DNA from 2 places in the Pseudomonas sp. FG13 genome. Region 2 is predicted to be linked to the other one. Evidence: predicted binding sites of a transcription regulator. Region 2 holds the regulator's gene; the other holds the start of a gene.
What was found. Region 2 encodes sigma-54, which starts transcription at its own class of promoters, with help from an activator protein. Its sites were predicted from a motif close to ANTGGCATNNANNTTGCTNT; they were not measured.
Positions count from the first base shown of each region.

Region 1: the regulator sigma-54 is predicted to act here: its motif matches at 3,474-3,493, upstream of ACODTO_RS29260 (circularly permuted type 2 ATP-grasp protein).

Region 1 is NZ_JBMDKO010000091.1:344-7,092, forward strand. Features, by position in the region: gene ACODTO_RS29250 (transglutaminase family protein) at 91-888, opposite strand; gene ACODTO_RS29255 (alpha-E domain-containing protein) at 885-1,835, opposite strand; gene ACODTO_RS29260 (circularly permuted type 2 ATP-grasp protein) at 1,839-3,248, opposite strand; gene ACODTO_RS29265 (amino acid synthesis family protein) at 3,857-4,447, shown strand; gene ACODTO_RS29270 (alpha/beta fold hydrolase) at 4,493-5,326, shown strand; gene ACODTO_RS29275 (aldehyde dehydrogenase) at 5,323-6,749, shown strand, end outside.
Region 2 is NZ_JBMDKO010000002.1:79,863-88,060, forward strand. Features, by position in the region: gene ACODTO_RS02855 (class II fumarate hydratase) at 1-169, shown strand, start outside; gene ACODTO_RS02860 (DUF2753 family protein) at 197-637, shown strand; gene ACODTO_RS02865 (superoxide dismutase) at 640-1,251, shown strand; gene ACODTO_RS02870 (ZIP family metal transporter) at 1,281-2,171, shown strand; gene ACODTO_RS02875 (HPr family phosphocarrier protein) at 2,328-2,603, opposite strand; gene rapZ (RNase adapter RapZ) at 2,619-3,476, opposite strand; gene ptsN (PTS IIA-like nitrogen regulatory protein PtsN) at 3,479-3,943, opposite strand; gene hpf (ribosome hibernation-promoting factor, HPF/YfiA family) at 3,956-4,264, opposite strand; gene ACODTO_RS02895 (RNA polymerase factor sigma-54) at 4,341-5,837, opposite strand; gene lptB (LPS export ABC transporter ATP-binding protein) at 6,054-6,779, opposite strand; gene lptA (lipopolysaccharide transport periplasmic protein LptA) at 6,779-7,324, opposite strand; gene lptC (LPS export ABC transporter periplasmic protein LptC) at 7,311-7,883, opposite strand; gene ACODTO_RS02915 (KdsC family phosphatase) at 7,891-8,198, opposite strand, start outside.

The DNA.
Region 1 (6,749 bases), on a different contig from region 2:
TTTGCGTCCGACGCCAGTCCCATTGTGGGAGGGAGCCTGCTCCGGGCAGGGATCCGACGATGAGGCCTTCAGTTTCAGCGAATGTCTCGCTTATTGATGTTGCACCTGCACCATCGAGTTCACCTGCACCCGCGCCTGCATCTGCTCTGCCCCGCCGCCCCGGCGCATGCCGCGTACCGGGCAGGCGTCGAGGTAGTCCAGGCCGACCGCCAGCTTCAGGTGTCGGTCGGGACGGGTCAGGCGGTTGGTCACGTCGAAGCTGTACCACCCGTTGTCCAGCCAGGCTTCGGCCCAGGCATGGCTCGCCAGATGCGTTTCATCTTCGGTGTACAAATAACCGGAGACATAGCGCGCCGGAATACCGAGGCTGCGCGCGCAGGCCAGGAAGGCATGGGTATGATCCTGGCAGACGCCCGCACCGCCGGCAAACGCCTCGGCGGCTGTGCTGCTGACAGCGGTCGTGCCCGGGCTATAGGGCATGCGCGCCGCGAGGCCCTCCATCAGATCGACCAGTGCAGCCCGATCGCGCCGCCCCGCACATTGCTCCATGGCAAAGGCGCTGAGCGCGTCATCCGCCTGGGTCAGACGGCTCGTGCGCAGGAACGGCAGCGGCGACTGCGAGTCCGGCTCCATCTCCACCGCCTGATGGATTTCCACTTCGCCATAAGCGGTCAGTACCAAGGCGCCATGGGGCTCGTCCATGGTCATCACGTGCAGGATGTTACCGTAGGGGTCGAGCTGGCTGCGCACCAGACGAGGTAACTCCAGATGCCATTGCAGGACGCGCTGGCGCTGGCTGTCCCTCGGAGTCAAACGCAGGAACTGGATGCTGGTGCAGACTTCATCGGCATAGCGGTAGGTGGTGTCGTGGCGTATGGACAGTTTCATACGACCTCCAGATAGGACTCGTGAACGGTCTGGCCCAGATGACGGATCTGGTCGATGAGGTCGGTCAGCCAAAGGTGCAGGCCCGATGCCAGGATCTCGTCGATCCCGGAATAACGCAGGCGCGCATTCAGCTCCGCGGCCAGGCGCTGGGCCGGACGGCCGTTGTGGCCTGGCAGGCTGGCGAGGATCTGATCGAGCTCCTCGATGCAGGCATGCAACGAACGCGGGACGTCGGCACGCAGCAGCAACATCTCCGAAACCTGCTCGGCATTCGGCGCATTACGGTAGATCTCGTTGAACGCCTCGAACGACGACAGCGCCCGTAGCAAAGCACTCCACTGGTAGTAGCCGCGCGCCGAATTGTCGCTGACCTCTTCCGACTCTTCGCCAAACATTTCGTAGCGTGCATCCAACAGGCGCAAGGTGTTGTCCGCCCGCTCGATGAACGTCCCCAGGCGAATGAAACAGTAGGCATCGTTGCGCATGATGGTGCCCGACGTCGCCCCGCGAAACAGATGCGAACGCTCCTTGACCCATTCGCAAAAATGACTGATGCCGTAGCGGCCCAGGCCATTGCTGGCGATGTTGCGCATCTCCAGCCAGGTGGCGTTGATGTTTTCCCACATGTCGGCGGTGATGCGCCCACGCACCGCATGGGCATTGGTCCGCGCCGCCCGCAGGCAGCTGTAGATGCTGCCGGGGTTGGTGTCATCCAGGGCGAAGAAATGCAGCATGTGTTCGCTGTTGAGCTCGCCATAACGGGTGTTGTAGTCGTCCAGCGTACCGGCCGCCAGCAGCGACATCGCCAGCTCGGCATGGCCGTCGCTGCGCCCGGCCTGGGGCATCAGCGACAGCGAGTAACTGACTTCGAGCATGCGCGCCAGGTTCTCGGCGCGCTCCAGGTAGCGGGACATCCAGTAGAGGTCCGAAGCGGTTCTTGAAAGCATGTCTTAATCCTCCACTACCCAAGTGTCCTTGGTACCACCGCCCTGGGACGAATTCACCACCAGCGAGCCTTCGCGAAGCGCCACGCGGGTCAGGCCACCCGGCACGAGGCGGGTCTCCTTGCCCGAGAGCACAAACGGCCGCAGGTCGATATGACGCGGCGCGATGCCACTTTCGACAAAGGTCGGGCAAGTGGACAGGCTCAGGGTCGGTTGAGCGATGTAGGCCTCGGGACGGGCCTTGAGTCGTGCACGGAAGTCTTCGATTTCCGCCGCGGTGGCCGCCGGCCCCACCAGCATGCCGTAGCCGCCGGAGCCCTGGGTTTCCTTGACCACCAGATCGGGCAGGTTCGCCAGCACATGGGACAGTTCCTGAGGCTTGCGGCATTGCCAGGTAGGGACATTCTTCAGGATCGGTTCTTCGGTGAGGTAGAAACGAATCATCTCATCGACGTAGGGGTAGATCGACTTGTCATCGGCGACGCCGGTACCGACCGCGTTCGCCAGCACCACATTGCCCGCACGGTAGACGGCGATCAGGCCTGGCACACCCAACATCGAATCGGGATTGAACGACAGCGGATCGAGATAGGCATCGTCGAGACGCCGGTAGATCACATCCACCTGCTGGGGACCAGCGGTCGTGCGCATGTAGACATGGTCGTCGCGCACGAACAGATCGGCGCCCTCCACCAGTTCCACACCCATTTCCCGAGCCAGGAACGCATGTTCGAAGTAGGCACTGTTGAAGCGACCGGGGGTCAGGACCACCGCGGTGGGGTTATCCAGCGGACTCGAGCTCTTGAGGGTGTCGAGCAGCAGGTTCGGGTAATGATCGATGGGCGCTACACGCTGGGCAGCGAAGAGTTCGGGGAACAGGCGCATCATCATCTTGCGGTCTTCGAGCATGTAGCTGACACCGCTGGGGGTGCGCAGATTGTCCTCCAGCACGTAGTAACTGCCGTCACCGTCACGAACCAGGTCGACGCCGGCAATATGGGCGTAAATGCCCCGGTGCAGGTTCAGGCCCTGCATCGCAATCTGGTAACCCTCGTTGGCCAGCACCTGCTCGGCGGGAATGATGCCTTCCTTGAGGATGCGCTGTTGGTGATAGATGTCGTCCAGGAACATGTTCAGCGCCTGGACCCGCTGTATGCAGCCCTGCTCGACCTTTTGCCATTCACTGGCCTTGATGCTGCGGGGAATGATGTCGAAGGGTATCAACCGCTCGGTGCCCTGCTCGTCCCCGTACAGGGTGAAGGTGATCCCCGCTCGATGGAACAGCAGGTCGGCTTCGCGTCGGCGCTGATCGAGCAGTTCGCCCGGCGTGTCCGCCAGCCAACGTGCGAAGGCTTGGTAATGCGGGCGGCAGTCACCCTTGGCATCATACATTTCATCAAAAAAAGCTCGGGGCATAGCCAACTCCCAGCCGCGTTCTACACGGCATTTCTTATTACTTCGTCATTCCAATGGTCCGGCCTTGCCTTGCGTTAATGAGCCCTGTTTTCTCTGAGCACCTCGATAGACATCCGTCTCTGCTGTGGCCTTTGCGTCTGGATGACGTGCGTCGCCGGTTAGATCCGCGCCATGAATGTCTCCGCTTGATAAAGCCGTCGGTGCGATGGCCTCCCCCCAGGAACCATAGCAAAGGCTGTGCCTACGCACGGTATATACGCATACAACTGGAAAAACCGGCGTAAACGTACGCTAAAGCGAAATTTATTTTCGTTCTGGCGACTGAAAAGCCGCTCAAGGGCTGAAACGATTATTTCGGCTTGCGGCAGCGCGTAGCGGAACGAGTCGAATCGGTGCAACGAATCACGTAACTGTCATCAGCTGCCCTGAAATGGGGAAATTTGTACTCACTGGCGGTACCGGAGCCTGGCCTCGCTACAAAAAACAGCCTCAAAGGCTGGCCTTCTGTCGTCTCCTCGCGAACAAACTCAACGGAGGTACTTGCGCCAGCAGTATTATGGTATACCATCATACGCACAGACACCTTTTACCCGTCTACGGAGCAGCTCATGAGTTTCGAAATTCGCAAGATCGTCAGCTATGTCGAAGAAACCTTTATCGAAGGTGGCAAGGTCACTGATAAGCCGGTGACCATGGTCGGGCTGGCGGTGGTCATGAAAAACCCTTGGCTGGGCCGTGGTTTCGTCGAAGACCTGAAGCCGGAAATCCGCGCCAACTGTTCCGACCTTGGTGCACTGATGGTCGAGCGCCTGGTGGGCATCATCGGCGGCGCCGAGAAAATCGAAGCCTACGGCAAGGCCGCCGTCGTCGGCGCCGACGGTGAAATCGAGCATGCTTCCGCCGTGATCCATACCTTGCGCTTCGGCAACCACTACCGCGAAGCGGTCAAGGCCAAGAGCTACCTGAGCTTCACCAACAAGCGCGGCGGCCCTGGCACCTCGATCCAGATCCCAATGATGCACAAGGACGACGAAGGCCTGCGCTCGCACTACATCACCCTGGAAATGCAAATCGAAGATGCACCGCGCGCCGACGAAATCGTCGTGGTGCTGGGTTGCGCCGATGGCGGTCGCCTGCATCCACGCATCGGCAACCGCTACATCGATCTGGAAGAACTGGCTGCCGAAAAGGCGCAGTGATCCAGCCCGGCCCCCACAACAAGAAAAGGTATGCAGGAGCGCTCCATGATTCGGCCCACCGCTGAACTCACCCCGGCAGGCACCAGTTACCTGGCGACCGGCCAAGGCCAGCCCGTGGTCTTGATCCACGGCGTCGGCCTGAACAAAGAAATGTGGGGTGGCCAGGTCGTTGGCCTGGCCTCGAAGTACCGCGTGATTGCCTATGACATGCTTGGCCATGGCGCCAGCCCGCGTCCCGCCAGTGGCACCGGCCTGCTCGGCTACGCCGACCAGTTGCTGGAACTGCTCGACCACCTGCAACTGCCCCAGGCCACGGTGATCGGCTTCTCCATGGGCGGGTTGGTGGCACGCGCTTTCGCCCTCCATTACCCGCAACGCCTGCACGGCCTGGTGGTACTCAACAGTGTGTTCAACCGCAGCCCCGAGCAGCGTGCCGGGGTCATCGCCCGTACCGCCCAGGCGGCCGAGCATGGTCCGGATGCCAACGCCGAAGCGGCACTGTCGCGCTGGTTCAGCCGCGAATATCAAGCGGCCAACCCGGCACAGATCGCTGCGCTGCGCCAGACCTTGGCGAAGAACGATCCCCAGGGTTACCTGACCACTTACGAACTGTTCGCCACTCAGGACATGTACCGCGCCGATGACCTGGGCAGCATCCAGGCACCGACGCTGATCGCCACTGGCGAACTGGACCCGGGTTCAACCCCCGAAATGGCCGAACAACTGGCCGCGCGCATTCCCGGTGCGGCCGTTGCCGTACTCGCCGAACAGCGGCATATGATGCCGGTAGAATCGCCACGCCTGGTCAACCAGTTGCTGCTGGAGTTCCTGGACAAGGCGTACTCCCAACAACATCCAATAAAGGGGATCGTCGCATGACGCTCGCACGTTTCCAGATGTGCATCGGCGGTGAATGGGTCGATGCGCTGTCGGGCAAGACCTTCGAAAGCCTGAACCCGGCCCTGGCCCAAGCCTGGGCCGAACTGCCCGATGCTGGCGAAGCCGATGTCGAACGCGCCGTCCAGGCTGCGCAAATGGCGTTCGAAAGCCCTGCCTGGCGTGGCCTGACCGCGACCGCCCGTGGCAAGTTGCTGCGCCGTCTCGGTGACCTGATCGCCGAGAACAAGGAACAACTGGCTCAGTTGGAAAGCCGCGACAATGGCAAGCTGATCCGCGAAACCCGCGGCCAGGTCGGCTATCTGCCAGAGTTTTTCCACTACACCGCGGGCCTGGCCGACAAACTCGAAGGCGGCACCCTGCCCCTCGACAAGCCGGACATGTTTGCCTACACCGTGCATGAAGCCATGGGCGTGGTGGCGGCAATCATTCCTTGGAACAGCCCCCTGTACCTGACCGCGATCAAGCTTGCCCCTGCACTGGCGGCCGGCAACACCATCGTGATCAAGCCGTCCGAGCACGCCTCGGCGACCATCCTGGAGCTGGCGCGCCTGGCGCTGGAGGCCGGCTTTCCAGCAGGCGTGGTCAACGTCGTGACCGGTTACGGTCCCAGCACCGGCGCCGCCCTCACCCGCCATCCGCTGGTGCGCAAGATCGCCTTCACCGGCGGCGCCGCCACGGCTCGCCATGTGGTGCGCAGCAGCGCGGAAAACTTTGCCAAGCTGTCCCTGGAACTGGGGGGCAAGTCGCCCAACATCATCTTCGCCGACGCTGACCTCGACAGCGCCGTCAACGGTGCGATTGCCGGGATCTACGCGGCGTCGGGCCAGAGCTGCGTGTCCGGCTCGCGGTTGTTGGTGCAGGACGACATCTACGACGAATTCGTTTCGCGCCTGGAAGAGCGCGCCAAGCGCATCCGCATCGGCAGCCCGCAAGACGACAGCAGCGAAATGGGCCCTATGGCCACCGCCCAGCAACTGGCGGTGGTTGAAGGCCTGGTGGCCGATGCCATTGCCGAGGGTGCGCGGCTGCGCCTCGGTGGCAAGCGTCCGCAGAACCTGGGCGAAGGCTGGTTCTATGAACCGACCCTGTTCGAATGCGACCGCAATTCGATGAAGATCATGCAGGAAGAAGTCTTCGGCCCGGTGGCCTCGGTGATTCGTTTCAAGGACGAAGCCGAAGCCCTGGCCATCGCCAACGACTCGCAGTTCGGCCTCGCCGCCGGTATCTGGACCCGCGACCTCGGCCGCGCTCATCGCCTGGCCCGGGACGTGCGTTCGGGCATCATCTGGGTCAACACCTACCGTGCCGTCTCGGCCATGGCGCCCATCGGGGGCTTCAAGAACAGCGGCTACGGACGTGAAAGCGGCATCGATTCGGTGCTGGCCTATACCGAACTGAAAAC
Region 2 (8,198 bases):
TACTGCATTGAACCCGATCATCGGTTACCAGAAAGCCGCTGAAATCGCCAAGAAGGCCTATCAGCAAGGCCGTCCAGTCATCGATGTCGCCTTGGAACACACCGACCTGTCGCGCAGCGAACTGGAGGTCCTGCTGGATCCCGAGAAGCTCACCGCCGGTGGGGTGTAGTGCCGACACCTGCGTGGAGGATTCATCATGGAGCACTGGAAACGCACGACCGAAAGGGCCAATCGTCATTTCATCCTGGGCGAGCTGGTGGACGCCCGCGAGGCCTACCTGCAAGCCCTGGCCCTGGCACAGGTGTTGTTCGAACGCTGGGCTGATGCCGATGAAGCCGTGGCTGCCTGCGTTGTGTCCCATCACAACCTGGCGGATCTGCACCTGCGGCTGAACCAGCCGGAGGAAAGCGCCGAATACCTGTGCGCCATCCACCAACGGCTGCTGCAGACCCTGCAGGACGAGCGCATGCCTTCGGCCTTGCGTGCCGCCGCGATGCGCCAGAGCCACAAGACCTATGTCGAACTGCTGGGTTTCATCAGTGAACACGGCGAGTACCCACGCACCCAACGGCTGCTCCGCAGCAACGACACGTCATGCCTGCACCGCGATATCCCCCTTCATCATGGAGTTCATTGAAAATGGCTTTTACCTTGCCCGCGCTGCCCTACGCCTACGCTGCCCTGGAACCGCATATCGATGCGCAAACCATGGAAATCCATTACACAAAACACCATCAGACCTATATCAATAACCTCAACGCGGCCGTGGAGGGCACCGAGTACGCCCAATGGCCCATCGAAAAGCTGGTGGCCAGCGTGGAGCAATTGCCACAGGACTTGCGGGCCGCGGTGATCAACCAGGGAGGCGGCCATGCCAATCATTCCTTGTTCTGGGACGTGATGTCCCCTGAGGGGGGAGGGCAGCCTGATGGTGCGCTTGCCGCGGCGATCGAGGCGCAACTGGGCGGCCTGGAGCGGTTCAAGGAAGCGTTCACCAAGGCGGCGTTGAGCCGTTTCGGCAGCGGCTGGGCCTGGTTGAGCGTAACCCCGCAAAAGCGGCTGGTGGTGGAGAGCAGCGCTAACCAGGACAGCCCGCTGATGGCCGGTCATACACCCATCCTCGGTCTGGATGTGTGGGAACACGCCTATTACCTGCGGTACCAGAACCGCCGGCCGGAATACATCAACGCGTTTTACAACGTGGTCAACTGGCCTGCAGTCGCCCGGCGTTACCAGGCTGCGCTTGCCTGAGCTGTTCATCAAACAATCCAAGGCTGACTATGGACACTGAAACTCTGGCGCCGAGGAGCGGGCGGATGTTCCGCTACGCCTTGGGGTCGCTATTACTGTTGGCCGGGATGACATTGCTGGCGGCCGAAGGCCTGGCGTGGCTGGGCCTTGAGCCAAGACTGCTGCGTGCATTGCAAGGCGGTGGGCTTTGCGCCTTGGGAACGGCTTTGGGGGCTGTACCGGTGCTGGTCATCCGGCGAATGCCTCAGGCCGTGAGCGATTCGCTGCTGGGTTTCGGCGCGGGAGTGATGCTGGCCGCTACGGCGTTTTCGCTGATCGTGCCGGGTATCGCTGCGGCCGAGCAATTGGGACTTACGCCCTGGCTGGCCAGCGGCCTGGTCAGTTTCGGCATCTTGGCCGGTGCATTTGGCTTGTACCTGGTGGAGCGAAAGGTGTCCGCCCGTCCTGAACAGCTGGTTGGTGCACCCGGGCATCCGGTCATTGCGCCGCGGATCTGGTTGTTCGTGTTTGCCATCGTGGCCCACAACGTTCCGGAAGGAATGGCCGTCGGCGTGTCGGCGGGCGGTGGCATGCCCGATGCCGACAGCCTGGCGATGGGCATCGCCTTGCAGGATGTACCTGAGGGGCTGGTCATTGCTCTGGTACTGGCCGCGGCCGGAATGTCCAGGTTCAAGGCATTCCTGATCGGCGCGGCCTCGGGACTGGTGGAACCCCTGTTCGCGCTATTGTGCGCATGGCTGGTGAGCCTGGCCGGGATGTTGCTGCCGCTGGGCCTGGCACTGGCGGCCGGGGCCATGTTGCTGGTGGTGACCCACGAGGTCATTCCCGAAGCCCGCCGCAACGGTCACGAGAAGCTGGCGAGCCTGGGATTGCTGATGGGGTTCTGTCTGATGATGGTGATGGATACCGCGCTGGCGTGACAGGGAGAATCTGTGATCTATTTGTGGCGAGGGGATTTATCCCCGCTGGGCTGCGAAGCAGCCCCAAAAAGAGCTTAGTCGACCTGATGCTCGGCGGTGACAGATATCAGGGCTGCTTCGCAGCCCAGCGGGGATAAATCCCCTCGCCACAGGGGGTTATTCGCCTTCGTCGAAGTAGCGGTTAATCAGGTCCACCAGGGCGTCCATTGCCTCCTGCGCTTGTTCACCTTGGGTTTCCAGATAGATCGTGGTGCCCTTGCCCGCTGCAAGCATCATCATGGCCATGATGCTTTTGCCGTCGATCGTGGATTCAGGCGTCCGACCGACGCGGATGGTCGTTTCCTTGAACTGGCCAGCCACGCCGACAAACTTGGCTGAAGCCCGGGCGTGCAAGCCCAGCTTGTTGATGATTTCAATTTCCTGAGCAGGCATCGCGATGTGAATCCTTTAGCTGAGGTCGCGGTGGCGAACCTGGACGTTCTTCAGGGATTGTTGCAGGAGCTGGCCCAGGCGTTCAGTCAGGTAGACGGAGCGGTGATGACCGCCGGTACAGCCGATGGCAATCGTGACATAGGCTCGGTTGCTTGCGGCAAACCGGGGCAGCCATTTAAGCAGGTAGCCGGAGATGTCCTGGAACATTTCCTCGACATCCGGTTGGGCCGCCAGGTAGTCGATCACCGGTTGGTCGAGCCCGGATTGCTCGCGCAGCTCCGGTTTCCAATAAGGGTTGGGCAGGCAACGCACATCGAACACCAGATCGGCGTCTACCGGCATGCCACGCTTGAAACCGAACGACTCCACCAGGAACGCCGTGCCTGGCTCCGGCTGGTTCAGTAGGCGCAACTTGATGGTGTCGCGTAACTGATACAGGTTCAGGTTCGTGGTGTCGACCTTCAGGTCCGCCAGGTCGGCGATCGGTCCAAGCAACTGGCTTTCGTCTTCAATGGCTTCGGCCAGCGAGCGGTTGGCATTGCTCAGCGGATGGCGTCGCCGGGTCTCGGAAAAGCGCTTGAGCAGGGTTTCGTCATCGGCATCCAGGTACAGCACATCGCACTGGATATGCCGGTTGCGCACTTCCTCGAGCAGTTCGGGGAAACGCGACAGGTGGCTCGGCAGGTTGCGTGCGTCGACGGAAACCGCCACCAGCGGTTGCGCCAGCTCGGTGTGGATCAGCGCCCGTTCGGCCAGCTCCGGCAGCAGGCCGGCTGGAAGGTTGTCGATGCAATAGTAGCCGCTGTCCTCAAGCACGTTGAGCGCCGTGCTTTTACCGGAGCCGGAGCGACCGCTGACGATGATCAGGCGCATGATTAATGACCGTTCTGCTCGTCCAGGACTACCTGATACAAGGCTTGGTTGCTCGGTGCGCTACGCAGTTTTTCGCGCACTTCCTTGCGGTCCAGCATGCTGGCGATCTGGCGCAGCAGCTCAAGATGCGCATCGGTCGCCGCTTCCGGAACCAGCAATACGAACAGCAGGTCGACCGGTGCGCCGTCGATGGCGTCGAAATCAATGGCGGCTTCAAGGTGCAGCAGTGCGCTGATGGGCGTGATGCATCCCTTGAGGCGGCAGTGGGGAATGGCGATGCCGTTGCCAAAACCGGTGGAACCGAGTTTTTCACGGGCAACCAGGGCCTCGAAGACGTCCTGCATTTCCAGATCCGGCACTTCGCGGTGGATCAGGTTGGCAATTTGTTCGAGGGCTTTCTTTTTACTGCCGCCCGGCGCGTTCACCATGGAACGGCCGGGGGTCAGGATGGTTTCTAGTCGGATCATGGATTGGGGGGATTAACGACCGGTAGCGCCCTGGAGGAGGCTTTGGGTCTTTTCCTTATGCTTTTTGAGTTGGCGATCCAGCTTGTCGGTCAGCAGGTCAATCGCGGCATACATGTCTGTGTGCTCCGCATTGGCAACCACCTCTCCGCCGGGAATATGCAACGTGGCTTCGATTTTCTGCAGCAGCTTCTCGACGTTCATCGTGACCTGCACATTGGTGATCTTGTCGAAATGCCTTTCCAATCGGTCGAGTTTTTCGCCGATGTAGGTACGCAGGGGTTCGGTCACTTCCAGTTGGTGTCCACTGATGTTGACTTGCATACAGCTTCTCCTTCGTTGCCAGTGCATAAAGCGGCAGGCAGAAATGCCTGCCACTGGAACGCTGTGGCGTGGCCTGTTACATCAACCGCTTGCGTTCGCTCGAAGGCGCGATCCCGAGGGATTCGCGATACTTGGCGACGGTACGGCGGGCCACCTGAATGCCTTGTGCCTCCAGTAAACCAGCGATCTTGCTGTCACTCAACGGCTTTTTCTGATTTTCCGCAGCCACCAGTTTCTTGATGATCGCGCGGATGGCTGTGGACGAGCATTCGCCGCCTTCGGAGGTGCTGACGTGGCTTGAGAAAAAATATTTCAATTCGTAGATACCCCGTGGGGTATGCATGAATTTCTGCGTGGTCACCCGGGAAATTGTCGATTCGTGCATGCCCACCGCCTCGGCGATGTCGTGCAGGACCAACGGCTTCATCGCTTCGTCGCCGTAGTCCAGGAAGCCGCGTTGATGCTCGACGATCTGGGTTGCAACCTTCATCAGGGTTTCGTTGCGGCTCTGCAGGCTCTTGATGAACCAGCGGGCTTCCTGCAACTGGTTGCGCATGAAGGTGTTGTCGGCGCTGGTATCGGCGCGTCTTACAAAGCCAGCGTACTGGGCGTTGACCCGTAGCTTGGGGACCGATTCCTGGTTCAGCTCCACCAGCCAGCGATCGTTGTGCTTGCGCACGATCACATCGGGAACCACGTATTCGGGCTCGGTGGCCTCGATCTGTGAGCCCGGGCGTGGGTTGAGGCTCTGGACCAGTTCGATCACCTGGCGCAGCTCATCTTCCTTGAGCTTCATGCGCCGCATCAGCTGGCTGTAGTCGCGGCCGCCCAGCAGGTCGATATAGTCGGTGACCAGTCGCTTGGCCTCGGCCAGCCACGGCGTCTTGGCGGGCAGCTGGCGCAGTTGCAGCAGCAGGCACTCACCCAGGTTGCGGGCGCCGATGCCGGCCGGTTCGAATTGTTGGATCCGATGCAGGACGGCTTCGATCTCGTCCAGCTCGATGTCCAGCTCCGGATCGAAAGCTTCGAGAATTTCTTCGAGGGTCTCGTCCAGGTAGCCCTGATTGTTGATGCAGTCGATCAGGGTCACGGCGATCAGGCGATCGGTGTCGGACATCGGCGCCAGGTTCAGTTGCCACAGCAGGTGGCTTTGCAGGCTTTCGCCGGCAGAGGTGCGGGTGGTGAAGTCCCACTCGTCATCATCGCTGCTTGGCAGGCTGCTGGCGCTGGTCTGGTAGACGTCCTCCCAGGCCGTGTCCACGGGCAGGTCGTTGGGGATGCGTTCGTTCCACTCGCCATCCTCGAGGTTATCCACCGTCGGGGCGGCTTCCTCCTGGTAGGACGGCTCCTGGATCTCGGTATTGGATTTTTGCTCGACGTTGTCGGCCAGCGGATCAGTGTTGTCGAAGTCGTCGCCTTCTTCCTGGCGTTCGAGCATCGGATTGGATTCCAGGGCCTCCTGGATTTCCTGTTGCAGGTCCAGGGTCGACAATTGGAGCAGGCGGATGGCCTGTTGCAGCTGCGGTGTCATCGTCAGCTGCTGGCCCATTCTCAAGACTAGCGATGGTTTCATGGCAGGGGCTTAACACCTTATTCGCCGGCGCACATGCGCCATCCACTACAAGGGCGCCGAAGCGCCAAACCTTAAGCAAATTATATGCCTGAAACTGAAGTGTTTGCCTAGAGGGAGTACTCAATTAGTTTCCCGATGAGGGGATTCATTGAGCCTCTCCCGAGGCGCTGCCTGGTAAAACCGACGGCGCCGGAACAGTTGCCAGACACTTCGCGCTTACAGGCGGAACTCATGGCCCAGATACACTTCCTTGACCAATTCGTTGGCCAGGATGGTGGCGGAGTCACCTTCGGCGATCAATTGTCCATCATTGACGATGTAGGCGGTCTCGCAGATGTCCAGCGTCTCGCGCACGTTGTGGTCGGTGATCAGCACGCCGATCCCCTTGGCCTTGAGATGGTGGATGATCTGCTTGATGTCGCCCACCGAAATCGGGTCCACGCCGGCGAACGGTTCGTCGAGCAGGATGAATTTCGGTGCGGTGGCCAGGGCGCGGGCAATTTCCACCCGGCGCCGTTCGCCGCCGGACAGGCTCATGCCCAGGTTGTCGCGGATATGGCTGATGTGAAATTCCTGCAGCAGGCTTTCCAGCTCCTGGCGACGACCCGCCTTGTCGAGTTCCTTGCGGGTTTCGAGAATCGCCATGATGTTGTCGGCGACCGACAACTTGCGGAAGATCGACGCTTCTTGTGGCAGATAGCCGATGCCGGCCTTGGCCCGGCCGTGCATTGGCTGATGGCTGACGTCCAGGTCGTCGATCAGGACGCGGCCCTGATCGGCCTGGACCAGGCCGACGATCATGTAGAAACAGGTGGTCTTGCCCGCGCCGTTGGGGCCGAGCAGGCCGACGATCTGCCCGCTGTCGATGGACAGGCTGACATCTCGCACGACTTGACGGCCCTTGTAGCTCTTGGCCAGGTGCTGAGCTTTCAGAGTTGCCATTACTGGGGCCTTTGCTCGGTTTTCTTTTTCGGCTGGATGACCATGTCGATCCGTGGGCGCTGCTCGGTCACCTTGTTGCCGGTGGCGCGGCCGGCGCTGGCGAGTTTCTTGTTGGTGTCGTAGACGATTTTCTCGCCCTGGGTGACGTTGTTGTCCTTGTCGATGACCTTGGCCCGATCGATCAGCACGACGCGGTCCTGGGAGGCGTGATACTGGATGGTCACGCCGTAACCCTGCACGGGCTTGGTGTCGCCAGCCGTTTGCAATTGCTCGAAATAAGCCAGGTTGCCCACCGAAGTCACCACGTCGATATCGCCGGACTGAGTACGGGTAATGGTCACGGTGTTGCCGGTGACCTTCATCGAGCCCTGGGTGATGATCACGTCGCCCTTATAGGTGGCGATACCGTTCTTGTCGTCCAGTTGGGCGTCGTCGGCCTGGATGCGGATAGGCTGGTCACGGTCATTGGGAAGAGACCAGGCGCTCGCGCTTCCCAGTGCTGCGCCCAGACTGAGCAAAATAGGGAGGGTTTTAGCGAGCTTCATACTGTCCTCTTACGTTCGATAGCAGGTGTATCCTGCTTTCCTTCAGATACGCCTTCATTCCCGTGCCGGTCGATACACCGCCGGCGCCGTCGATTCTAACGGGTTGCTCGGTCTGCGCATATTGTTGCTGCGGGAACACGGTCATGCGAGTGCTGGTGATGATGGTCGTGCGGTTTTTCTCATCGGTTCGCGCAACGCGTACCGAGTCGATCAGTTCCACTTCGGTGCCGCCGGGATTCACTTCGGCGCGTTTGCTCTGCACGTGCCACGGAAACTCGGTGCCGCGGAACATGTTCAGGTCCGGATTGGCGACCAGGGTAATGTCGGTGGCCTTGACGTGATCGACCTTGTCGGACGTCATTTCGTACTGCACCTTGCCGTCAGGCAGGTATTGCAGTGTATGCGTGTTGGTCGCATACCAGTCGATATCGTTTTCCTCGACCTGGACGGCGGGGCGGTCGAGAAAACGTTCGGGGCTGATGTTCCAGTAGCCCACCGCCGCGAAAATCGCCGCGATGCACGCGAACAGCAGGATGGTGCGAATCTTCTTGCTCAGCATAAATGGCTCACAGGTACGCGGCGTTCGCCGCTTCGAGGCGGCCCTGGGCGCGCAGGATCAGTTCGCAGAATTCACGGGCCGCGCCTTCGCCGCCTCGCGCGGTGGTGACGCCGTGGGCGTGCTCGCGTACGAAGCCGGCCGCATTGGCCACCGCCATGCCCAGGCCAACCCGACGGATCACCGGCAGGTCCGGCAGGTCGTCACCCAGGTAGGCGACCTGTTCATAGGTTAGGTTGAGTTGGCCCAGAAGCTCGTCCAGGACCACCAGTTTATCCTCGCGACCCTGATAAAGGTGGGGAATGCCGAGGTTCTTCG